One region of the Paenibacillus sp. 37 genome, then DNA from elsewhere that is predicted to be linked to it. Evidence: predicted binding sites of a transcription regulator. Region 1 holds the regulator's gene; each other region holds the start of a gene.

Region 1 (3,275 bases):
ATGCGCTGCAACAGCTTAGAAAGGGAATTGAAAAGTATCAACAACGGATTCAAGATGCACTTCGGGCTGATCTGAACAAATCTGAGGCGGAAGCATACGGTTCCGAGATTCGCATTGTTCTGGGTGAACTGGATTTTGCATTAGAACACCTGCAGGAATGGGCTGCACCCAAACAAGTCCCAACCAATTCGGCTATGCCGGATGGGGTGAGTACCATTTACCCGGAACCATACGGAGTGGCGCTTATTATTGCACCTTGGAATTATCCGTTCCAACTGGCCTTTGGCCCACTTATTGGAGCAATTGCGGCCGGTAACTGTGCAGTTATCAAGCCTTCTGAATTAACACCAGCCGTATCTCGTCTAACGTATGATCTGATTCGGGAGATCTTCCCTCAGGAGTATATTGCGGTTATGGAAGGAGAAGTTGAGGCCAGTACAGCATTGTTGAAAGAGAAGTTTGATTATATTTTCTTCACAGGAAGCACAGGTGTTGGTCGCATTGTGATGAAGGCAGCTGCGGAGCACTTGACTCCTGTAACTCTTGAGTTGGGTGGTAAGAGTCCGGCTATTGTGCATAGTGATGCAGATCTGAAGCTGGTGGCCCAGCGTATTGTTCGTGGTAAGTTCCTGAATGCAGGCCAAACTTGCGTTGCTCCGGATTATTTGCTTGTACATGAACAAGTTCATGACGAATTGATCAATCTGATTGGCGCAGAGATCAAAGATAAATTTGGGGATGATGTGTTACAAAACGCTGATTTCCCGCATATTGTCAACGAACGTAACTTTAATCGGTTGTCGAAATTCCTCACAGATGGCAAAACGCTAATTGGTGGGCGTTCTGTACGTGAGCAGTTGCTCATTGAGCCGACTGTACTTGGAGATGTGAAATGGGAATCAGCTGTGATGCAAGAAGAGATCTTCGGTCCGATTCTTCCTGTGTTTACGTACAGTGACCTGAATCCTATGCTGGATGAGATTGTTCGCCGGCCAAAACCATTGGCGCTATATCTCTTCACACAGGATGAGCAACTGCAGGATCAGGTTCTGAATCAAGTATCCTTCGGTGGGGGATGTATTAATGACACACTTTCTCATATGACTTCACACTATCTCCCGTTTGGTGGTGTCGGAGAGAGTGGTATGGGCTCATACCACGGACAACAGAGCTTTGATGTGTTCTCGCATCACAAGAGTGTTCTGAAACGCAGTGAATAATTAGCCGCATAAATAACATAAACATGAAAAAAAGAGGTTGCCCTGTTCATCAGGGCAACCTCTTTCGTATTTCATTACATCTAGTTTTGTTACTCAAGTTAAATATTAATGAATATCTCGGAAAAGGCCAATGACTTTACCCAGAATACTAACATGTTTCAAACGTAAAGGTTCGAAGGTCGCATTCTCCGGTTGAAGGCGAATATGATCTTTCTCTTTATAGAACGTTTTCACTGTAGCTTCATCGTCTTCAGTCATTGCAACGACGATATCACCGTTATCAGCAGTTTGCTGTTGACGGACAATAACGTAATCTCCGTTAACGATTCCAGCTTCCACCATACTATCTCCGACTACCGAAAGCATAAACACTTTCTGTTCGCCTACATAATGTGTAGGAAGAGGGAAGTAGTCTTCAATGTTCTCGGTTGCAGTGATTGGAACCCCGGCTGTAACCTTACCAACAACAGGAATACGTGCAACGCTATGAGCAAATTGATGAGAATGCTCAGACTCTTCCTGGCTCAGAAGCTCAATGGCTCTTGGCTTGGTAGGGTCGCGTCGGATCAAACCTTTTTTCTCCAAACGATCCAAATGTCCATGTACTGTTGAGCTGGAAGCCAGTCCAACCGCTTCACCAATTTCCCGTACGGAAGGAGGATACCCCTTCAACCGGACTTCATTTCGTATAAACTCCAGAATAGCCTGCTGCCTGCTGGATATCTTCGACATACCGTATCAACCCCATTTTAGTAACGTTTGGGAAAATTATAACATAGAACCTCCGTTCGTACAAACATAAGTTCTAAATAAAATAGCATTAAATCAGTGTTTTTTAACTTATAGAACAGTAATTGTCCAAAAGTCAGAGCATAATACTGCAAATGCTTTGCAAAAGGAAGTGAAATAAGAAATTTCTCCTTCTAAAAAAGAAGCGAACAATTGTTCTGAAAATCTATTGAACAAAACAAGTGTTCGTGTTATATTGATTTCAACAGATAGGAACAAACGTTTGGAGGCGGGTATTTAATGAGATATTCTACTTATCAAAGCATTTATGAACCAATGAATTCGGAACTGGTGAAGTCTAACATAGGGAACTACAAGAAGGTTTTAGCGCGTTTCAAGATTTCTTCATGGATGTTAAAGGTAGCAATTACCTCTATGATTATATTTATTGGATGCAGCACCGTTTTAACTGTATTTGCTGGCAATGAGAATGATGTTCTGCCTGGAGGGAAGATTGCCGTTTCACAAGGGGAAACCTTATGGAGTATTTCTTTGGAACATAAACCGACGAATATGGATACACGTATTTATATAGAAGCAATTAAGAAAGTGAATCAACTTCATACGACTTCCATCCAAGTGGGTCAAGTACTAGCTCTACCGCAATTTGCAGAATAAAATGCACGTCAATGAGTGTTAGCGCGTGTCAGCTTGACAAGCAGCCTTTATAATGGCAAAGTTAATATGACTTTGTATTTTTGGAGGGGACAAGCTTGGATATAGATAGTCTGGTAGCACGCATTAACGAATTGGCTCGTAAGCAAAAGTCCACTGGATTGTCAGAGGAAGAACTTGCTGAACGTGCCGAGCTAAGAGAGATTTATTTGAGCAATATTCGCAGCAATTTCAGACAACAACTGGATACCATTGAGATTGTTGATGATGAGAATGACAAAGGCCACCAAGGCAAACTCAAACACTAACGAAACCTAATGATATCATTATGATATTTAGGTTTCTTCCTGTTATTTTGAGTGTGCAATTTATAGGGGGAAATGTTGGTTTGCAATTATGTAAGCCGATACAAAGACACATAAGGGGGATTCACATGTCGCGTTCGTTCGAGAGAACGGTTAAGAAAAATTCCAAGCAGTTAAATCAGCAACGCAAAAAAAGTGGTCAACCAATCACTGGTACACCAGGTGAAGAAGTCTTTAAGGGACGCAGCTTGTTGTTCCCAATATTTTTGATCGGTCTCGCCTTTTTGTATCTGTTTATGAGCACATTCCTTGTGCAAGCTCCAATGACAACTTGGGACTGGGTGAC
Region 2 (3,275 bases), 1.9 Mb from region 1:
TGATCTTCTCAATAATCTGACGTGAATTGGCATTGCTTGGATCGAACTCAAGCCCCAGTTCCTGTGCTTTGGATACAATGTTACTTTGTCCGGCAAGTTCAGAGACCAGCACACGTTGTTTGTTACCAACCAGTTCAGGCACGATGTGTTCATAGGTACGTGAATCCCGCAGGATGGCAGAGACGTGAATTCCACCTTTGTGAGCAAAAGCAGCATTGCCGACATAAGGCTGATTAATCGGCATATTCACATTGGCAATCTCGCTAACATAACGAGCCACGTTTGTAAGTTGTCTCATGGAATCTTCAGTAACACATTCATAGCCAAGTTTCAGTTGCAGGTTCGGGATAATGGATGCGAGATTGGCGTTACCGCAACGCTCTCCATAACCGTTCATCGTTCCTTGCACCTGACGGGCTCCGGCTTGTACAGCGCTGAGTGTGTTGGCCACAGCCAGTTCACAATCATTATGTGTATGGATGCCGAGATGGGCATGAGGCAGGCTTCTATGCAGTGTGGATACGATCTCGTGCACCTCGTTTGGCATCGTCCCCCCGTTGGTATCACACATGACGAGCCAGTCCGCTCCTGCCTCGTGGGCCTTGGTCAAGACCGCTTGAGCATACTCCGGGTTATGTTTGAATCCGTCAAAGAAGTGTTCTGCATCAAAGATGACTTCCATACCATTCTGTTTCAGATAGGCGATGGAATCATAGATCATGGACAAGTTTTCTTCCAATGTAGTTTGCAAAGCGGTATGCACATGGAAGTCCCATGATTTACCGACCAGGGTTGCAGCCTGAGCACCAGATTCGATCATGCGCTTCAGGTTGGCGTCTTCACTAGCAACGCTGCCTTTACGGCGGGTACTGCCAAAAGCAACAACCTTTGCGTTCAGGTTTAATTCCTTGACTCTTTTGAAAAACTCAATGTCCTTGGTATTGCTGCCGGGAATTCCGCCTTCAATATAATGTACACCCAGGTCATCAAGCTTCTTGGCAATTTTGAGTTTGTCGTCTGCCGATAAGCTGACACCCTCCCCTTGTGTGCCGTCACGTAAAGTCGTATCGAAGATGGAAATGGCCTTTGACATGAAGATCCTCCTTTGAGATAAAGCGCTCTTTTAAAAGTATGGATTGTAAGTTGGGAAAAGCTGTTAAGTACGTTAGTGGACGAATCCTTCGATTCGGCAACGCTACACTGTGTTAAACTGGGTGCGCTGATTTGTCCTAAAATCGTCAATTTGTATAATTAATTATTATATCACCATTATAGCCAAATGCTACATCGAAATCGCAGTATCATGTAACAATTAACGGATTTTAGAGAAAAAAGAAGGATGTTAATCATAATCCGGATGTATGTTATAATCTATTATTGAGTTTTAATTGGAATATATGGAAGAAAAGGAGGGCTTATTTTGAGTTTTGTATGGGAAAATACGGTTATTGCCCTGGTCACTTTGATATTTTTTGTGAGTGTAGGCTGGTTGATTATTCGGTCTCTGATCAGATCTCGCAGAAAATAAATGTTCGTGACTGAATTAACATAACGGGTTTGATATACTATAGAAGAAAGAAATTCGTTTCATTAATTAGTGTGCAAGAAAGGGCGGGGGTTCATGATGTCTTCAGACGGCAATCCTCCAGCGAATGTGGATCAATACTATCCTACAGCCGGACGGGTGATTCTGCATGTCGATATGAATGCTTTCTACTGCTCTGTACATGAAGCCGAGGAACCAGATTTATATAGAGGAAAAGCAACGGCCGTTGCGGGCAGCAGTGAACTGCGAAAGGGTGTAATTGTAACCTGCTCATATGCCGCTCGTAATCGAGGCATCTCAACAGGAATGGTTGTCCACCAAGCCTTGAAAAAGTGCCCTGATCTCATTGTGATTCGTCCTGATTTTCATTTATATCGTCAATATTCAAGAGCTTTCATGCAGATTGCGTATAGTTATACCCCTCAACTTGAGGCAACGTCCATTGATGAATGTTATCTTGATATTACAGGGTCAAGGCAATTCGGGAATCCAATGGAGATTGCGGAGAGCATTCAGCGTAGAATCAAGGATGAATTGGGGCTGCCATGTTCCATTGGCATTGCCCCCAATAAATTATTGGCAAAAATGGCTTCGGATCTGAAAAAACCAAACGGTATCTCCATTCTACGTATGAGGGACGTACCCCGGATTCTTTGGCACAGGCCATGTAACGAGATGTTTGGCATTGGCAAAAAAACGGCTGAAAAGCTGAAAAAACTGGGCATTGAAACGATTGGTCAATTGGCCAAGTCGGATGAGAACATGTTGACCGAACTATTCGGAGTTAATGGAGCATGGCTCAAAAATTCTGCGAATGGCATTAACCATTCCGCAGTTCACGCGGAACGGGAAGCCAATAAATCCATTGGACATACAACCACTTTACCGGCGGATGTATCGGATATGAATGAGATTCATCGTGTGTTCCTCAATATAAGTGACCAGGTAGCCAGAAGATTGCGTAAGCACGAAATGTTCAGCCAGGGTATTCAGATTACGATCCGCACACCGGATATGAAGACAATCACCCGATCACGTTTAATGGAAGTTCCTACGGAGGATGCAACGGTCATTTACCGTGAGGCCTGTAAACTATTTGAGAAGCATTGGGGTAGTGGCAAGCCTGTACGCATGCTGGGTGTGACACTTCAGAACCTGATTCCGAGAGAAGAATCCGCTGTGCAGATGGACTTGTTTGAATATGAGCAGAAGCCCAAGAAGGACAATCTGATTCGGATTATGGATCAGTTACGTGATAAATTTGGTGAGAATGCTGTTGTGACCGCCGGCATGCTTGGAGACGATCCTTCCGTGCTGCTTCGGAATCATAAAGTGCGCGGTACATCCCTGCAAAAAGATAACTTGCAAAGTCTTGATTAAATAAGGGATAATAGAGACTTGTGGTTGCAAAATGATTTGTAATTATCCTTACTTTGGTTTAATATGTTTCTAGATAAAAACACTGTACGTTTTGAATTTTAGGAGGAGAGAATGTAAATGAGTAAATATACTTGGGTTGAAAAAGACACATGCATCGCATGTGGCGCTTGTGGAGCAACGGCTCCAGACATCTACGATTATGATGATGAAGGTTTGGCTGAAGTTATCTTTGACGGCGATGCTAACCATGGTGTCAAAGCTATTCCAGACGACTTGTTTGACGATATGCAGGATGCATGCGATGGCTGCCCTACAGATTCAATCAAAGTAGCGGATGAGCCTTTCAATA
Region 3 (3,275 bases), 810 kb from region 1:
CAAAACCTATCTTTTGAACTATTAAATTAAAGGAAGTGGATCTACCTTGCCATCAGTTAAACTCGAACGCAGTCGCAAAAAGCGGCTTGAACATGCACATCCATGGATATTTAACAACGAAATTGCCTCTGTTGACGGAAACCCGGAACCGGGAGATCTGGTCAATGTATTGAATCATCAAGGTCGCTATCTGGCGACAGGATATTACAATCCCGCATCTCAAATCACTGTAAGGGTTGTAGCTTATCAACCTTTGGAGTCCGAACAAATGGATACGGCGTTTTTTGCAGCGCGTTTCCGCGATTGCTTGCGTCATCGGGAACGTTTTATCCAGGATGGAGAGGCTTACCGTCTCGTTTACGGCGAAGCTGATTTTCTGCCAGGATTAATCGTTGACCGATTCGGCAGCATTCTCGTTGTACAGTTGCTTACACTTGGCATGGATCGTTGCCGTGAAGCCATTGTACAGGCACTCATTGAAGTAATGCAGCCTGAAGGCATTTACGAGCGCAGTGATGTCTCGATTCGTGAACTGGAAGGTTTGGAGCAGACCAAAGGTCCGCTGTACGGAGAGTGCCCACGGCATGTCACGGTTACAGAGAATGGACTACTCATTAAAGTCGATATCGTGGAAGGACAGAAGACAGGTTACTTCTTCGATCAACGTGAGAATCGTGCAGCGATCGAACCGCTCATGAAGGGTTGGGGCTACAAGAGTGGAATCACACTTCAAACGACTGAGCAGGATGGCACAGAGCAGCTCTTGCCTGTGAATAAAAGCGGAAAGGTAGTTACATTCCCATATTGGGATGGTGCCACTGTACTGGAGTGTTTCTCACACACGGGCAGCTTTACGTTGAATGCTTGCAAGTATGGAGCTAAAAAAGTGACTTGTCTTGATATTTCGGAGCATGCCATTGAGAGTGCACGAACAAATGTGGAGCTGAACGGTTTCACCGACCGGGTCGAATTCGTAGTTGCTGATGCATTCCAGTACTTGCGTGAACAAGTGAAGGGGCTGGATGAACGTACTGCACGTGCGCGCGCTGGCGAACAAAAAGTAGATACTTCCAAAGCGCTTGCAGCTGGCGGTAAAACATTTGATGTAGTCATCCTCGATCCCCCGGCGTTTGCCAAGACGAAATCAGCAGTTAAAGGTGCATGCCGCGGATATAAGGATATCAACCTGCAAGGTATGAAACTGGTTAATGAGGGCGGATATTTGGTAACAGCCAGCTGTTCGTATCACATGCGTCCTGACCTTTTCTTGGACACGATTGCCGATGCAGCAGAAGATGCAGGAAAAGTACTGCGTCTAATCGACTGGAAGGCAGCTGGTAAGGATCACCCGCAAATTTTGGGCGTGGATGAAGGACATTACCTGAAATTTGCTATTTTCGAAGTGCGCAGTAAAAAGAATTAATCGTATGATTTCCGTTCAAATTTCACTGTATAGATTGGACTAAAGATTTACACGAGAACGTAGAGGACAGAAATAACCTGAAGGAGTGAAGCTAAAAGCTTTCTGAAGAGCTGCTTCGGAAGCATAATCTTCGCCTTTATTCTTGTTTTTTTTCACTTTTTAAAAATTGAATCAAGAAAATCTGGGAATAGCAGCGATCGGAGGGTTGTTCTGTCATCGCAGTGGCAAGTGTAAATTATCTTTAATTTAATCTATAGATCAAGTCAAAAGTCCACAGTGTGATAGCTGCGGGCTTTTTGCTGTTTTGCTGTGTTAACGGAGATGATCTCCGGTTTTACCGGATAGTGGCAAACGTATGTTCCGAACCAAGTCAGATATGTTATACTGGGAATTAAAATCTTGTACGTGTGGTTTGGAGGATTAGACATGTCCGTTCGTTTTGTTATTGGCCGGGCAGGCAGCGGCAAAAGCTCGCTGATTACCCGGGAAATTACATCCCTGCTTCAACAAGAACCGCAAGGCACACCTTTGATTTTGCTCGTTCCAGAACAGAGTTCTTTTCGAACAGAGCAGGCATTGGTGTCTTCTGGAACAATTAAAGGTACGATGCGTGCAGAAGTGCTCGGCTTTCGCCGTTTAGCCTATCGTGTAATGCAGGAAGCAGGTGGTTCTGCTCGTATTCCGATCGGAGCCGAAGGCAAAAAGATGCTGCTCTACAAGGTCATCCAGCGCCGTAAGGAAGAATTAAAGCTGTTTGGTGCATCCGGCAGCCAGCTGGGTTTTATAGGCGAATTAAATGACTTATATAGTGAATTTAAACGTTATGAAGTTGATCCATCATTGCTGGAAGAGGGGCTGTCTGGAGGGAATACCTCATCGACTTCGCCAATTCTGGAGGATAAGTTGCATGACTTGAATCTGATATATCGTGACTATGAACAGGAACTGACCAATTTATATATTGATGATGAAGACACGTTGACCGAGCTGACAGATCGTTTGTCGGAAAGTGCATTGCTGCAGGATGCCCAGATCTGGATTGATGGTTTTCAGGGATTCACGCCACAGGAGATGAGTGTGATTGGTCGGCTGATGTTGCAGTCCTCTTCCGTGACCATTGCACTGACATTGGATCGTCCTTATGATCACGGCGCACTGCCTGGAGAATTGGAACTGTTCTATCCCACGGCAAGTGCCTATGCGCGTCTGAAAGGGATGGCTGAAGAACTGGGTGTACCGAGCGATATAACCGTGCTAGATTCGGAGATTCCACCGAGATACAAGGATCGTCCGGGACTTGCTCATCTGGAGGCTGGTTTCGACCGCCGAATTCGTTGGAAAAGTGATGGCCTTGATTCCGGAATCCGACTGGTTGCAGCGGAGAACCGACGAGCTGAGATGGAGGGAGCACTGCGTGAGATGCGGCGTCTGGCGCAAAACGAAGGTGCGCGTTATCGGGATATGGCAGTACTTGTTCGTCAGTTGGATACCTACGCTGATATAGCTGAACCTCTATTCAGGGATTATGACGTACCCGTCTTTCTGGACCGCAGAAGAAATGAACTTCATCATCCATTATCCGAGTTTATCCGTTCGGCACTGGATATTGTTCGGCGCCATTGGCGTTACGAGGATGTATTTCGCTGTGTCAAAACGGATCTGCTGCTTCCGCGTGATGGTTCCATCACCCGTGAAGATATGGACCAGCTTGAGAATTATGTACTGGCTTGTGGTATTCATGGATATCGCTGGACTGACGGCAAACCGTGGAAGTATGTCCCAAGCCTTTCGCTGGAAGACAACGGTCAGGATGGACGTAGTCGAGGACGGGACCAAATGCTTTCTTTAATGG

Evidence for each region. Region 1 encodes LexA, which represses DNA repair genes until DNA is damaged. Its sites were predicted from a motif close to CGAACATATGTTCG; they were not measured.
Region 2: F0220_RS10395 (DNA polymerase IV) is a predicted target of LexA. The motif match lies at 1,522-1,535, and genes of this name have one in related genera.
Region 3: addB (helicase-exonuclease AddAB subunit AddB) is a predicted target of LexA. The motif match lies at 1,772-1,785, and genes of this name have one in related genera.

The regions. Positions count from the first base shown of each region.
Region 1 covers NZ_CP043761.1:4,178,323-4,181,597, reverse strand. The annotation lists gene F0220_RS17895 (aldehyde dehydrogenase) at 1-1,220, shown strand, start outside; gene lexA (transcriptional repressor LexA) at 1,326-1,952, opposite strand; gene F0220_RS17885 (LysM peptidoglycan-binding domain-containing protein) at 2,250-2,627, shown strand; gene F0220_RS17880 (DUF896 domain-containing protein) at 2,723-2,932, shown strand; gene F0220_RS17875 (hypothetical protein) at 3,058-3,275, shown strand, end outside.
Region 2 covers NZ_CP043761.1:2,288,159-2,291,433, forward strand. The annotation lists gene cimA (citramalate synthase) at 1-1,093, opposite strand, end outside; gene F0220_RS10395 (DNA polymerase IV) at 1,625-2,926, shown strand; gene F0220_RS10400 (ferredoxin) at 3,044-3,275, shown strand, end outside.
Region 3 covers NZ_CP043761.1:4,985,197-4,988,471, reverse strand. The annotation lists gene F0220_RS21460 (class I SAM-dependent rRNA methyltransferase) at 47-1,423, shown strand; gene addB (helicase-exonuclease AddAB subunit AddB) at 1,850-3,275, shown strand, end outside.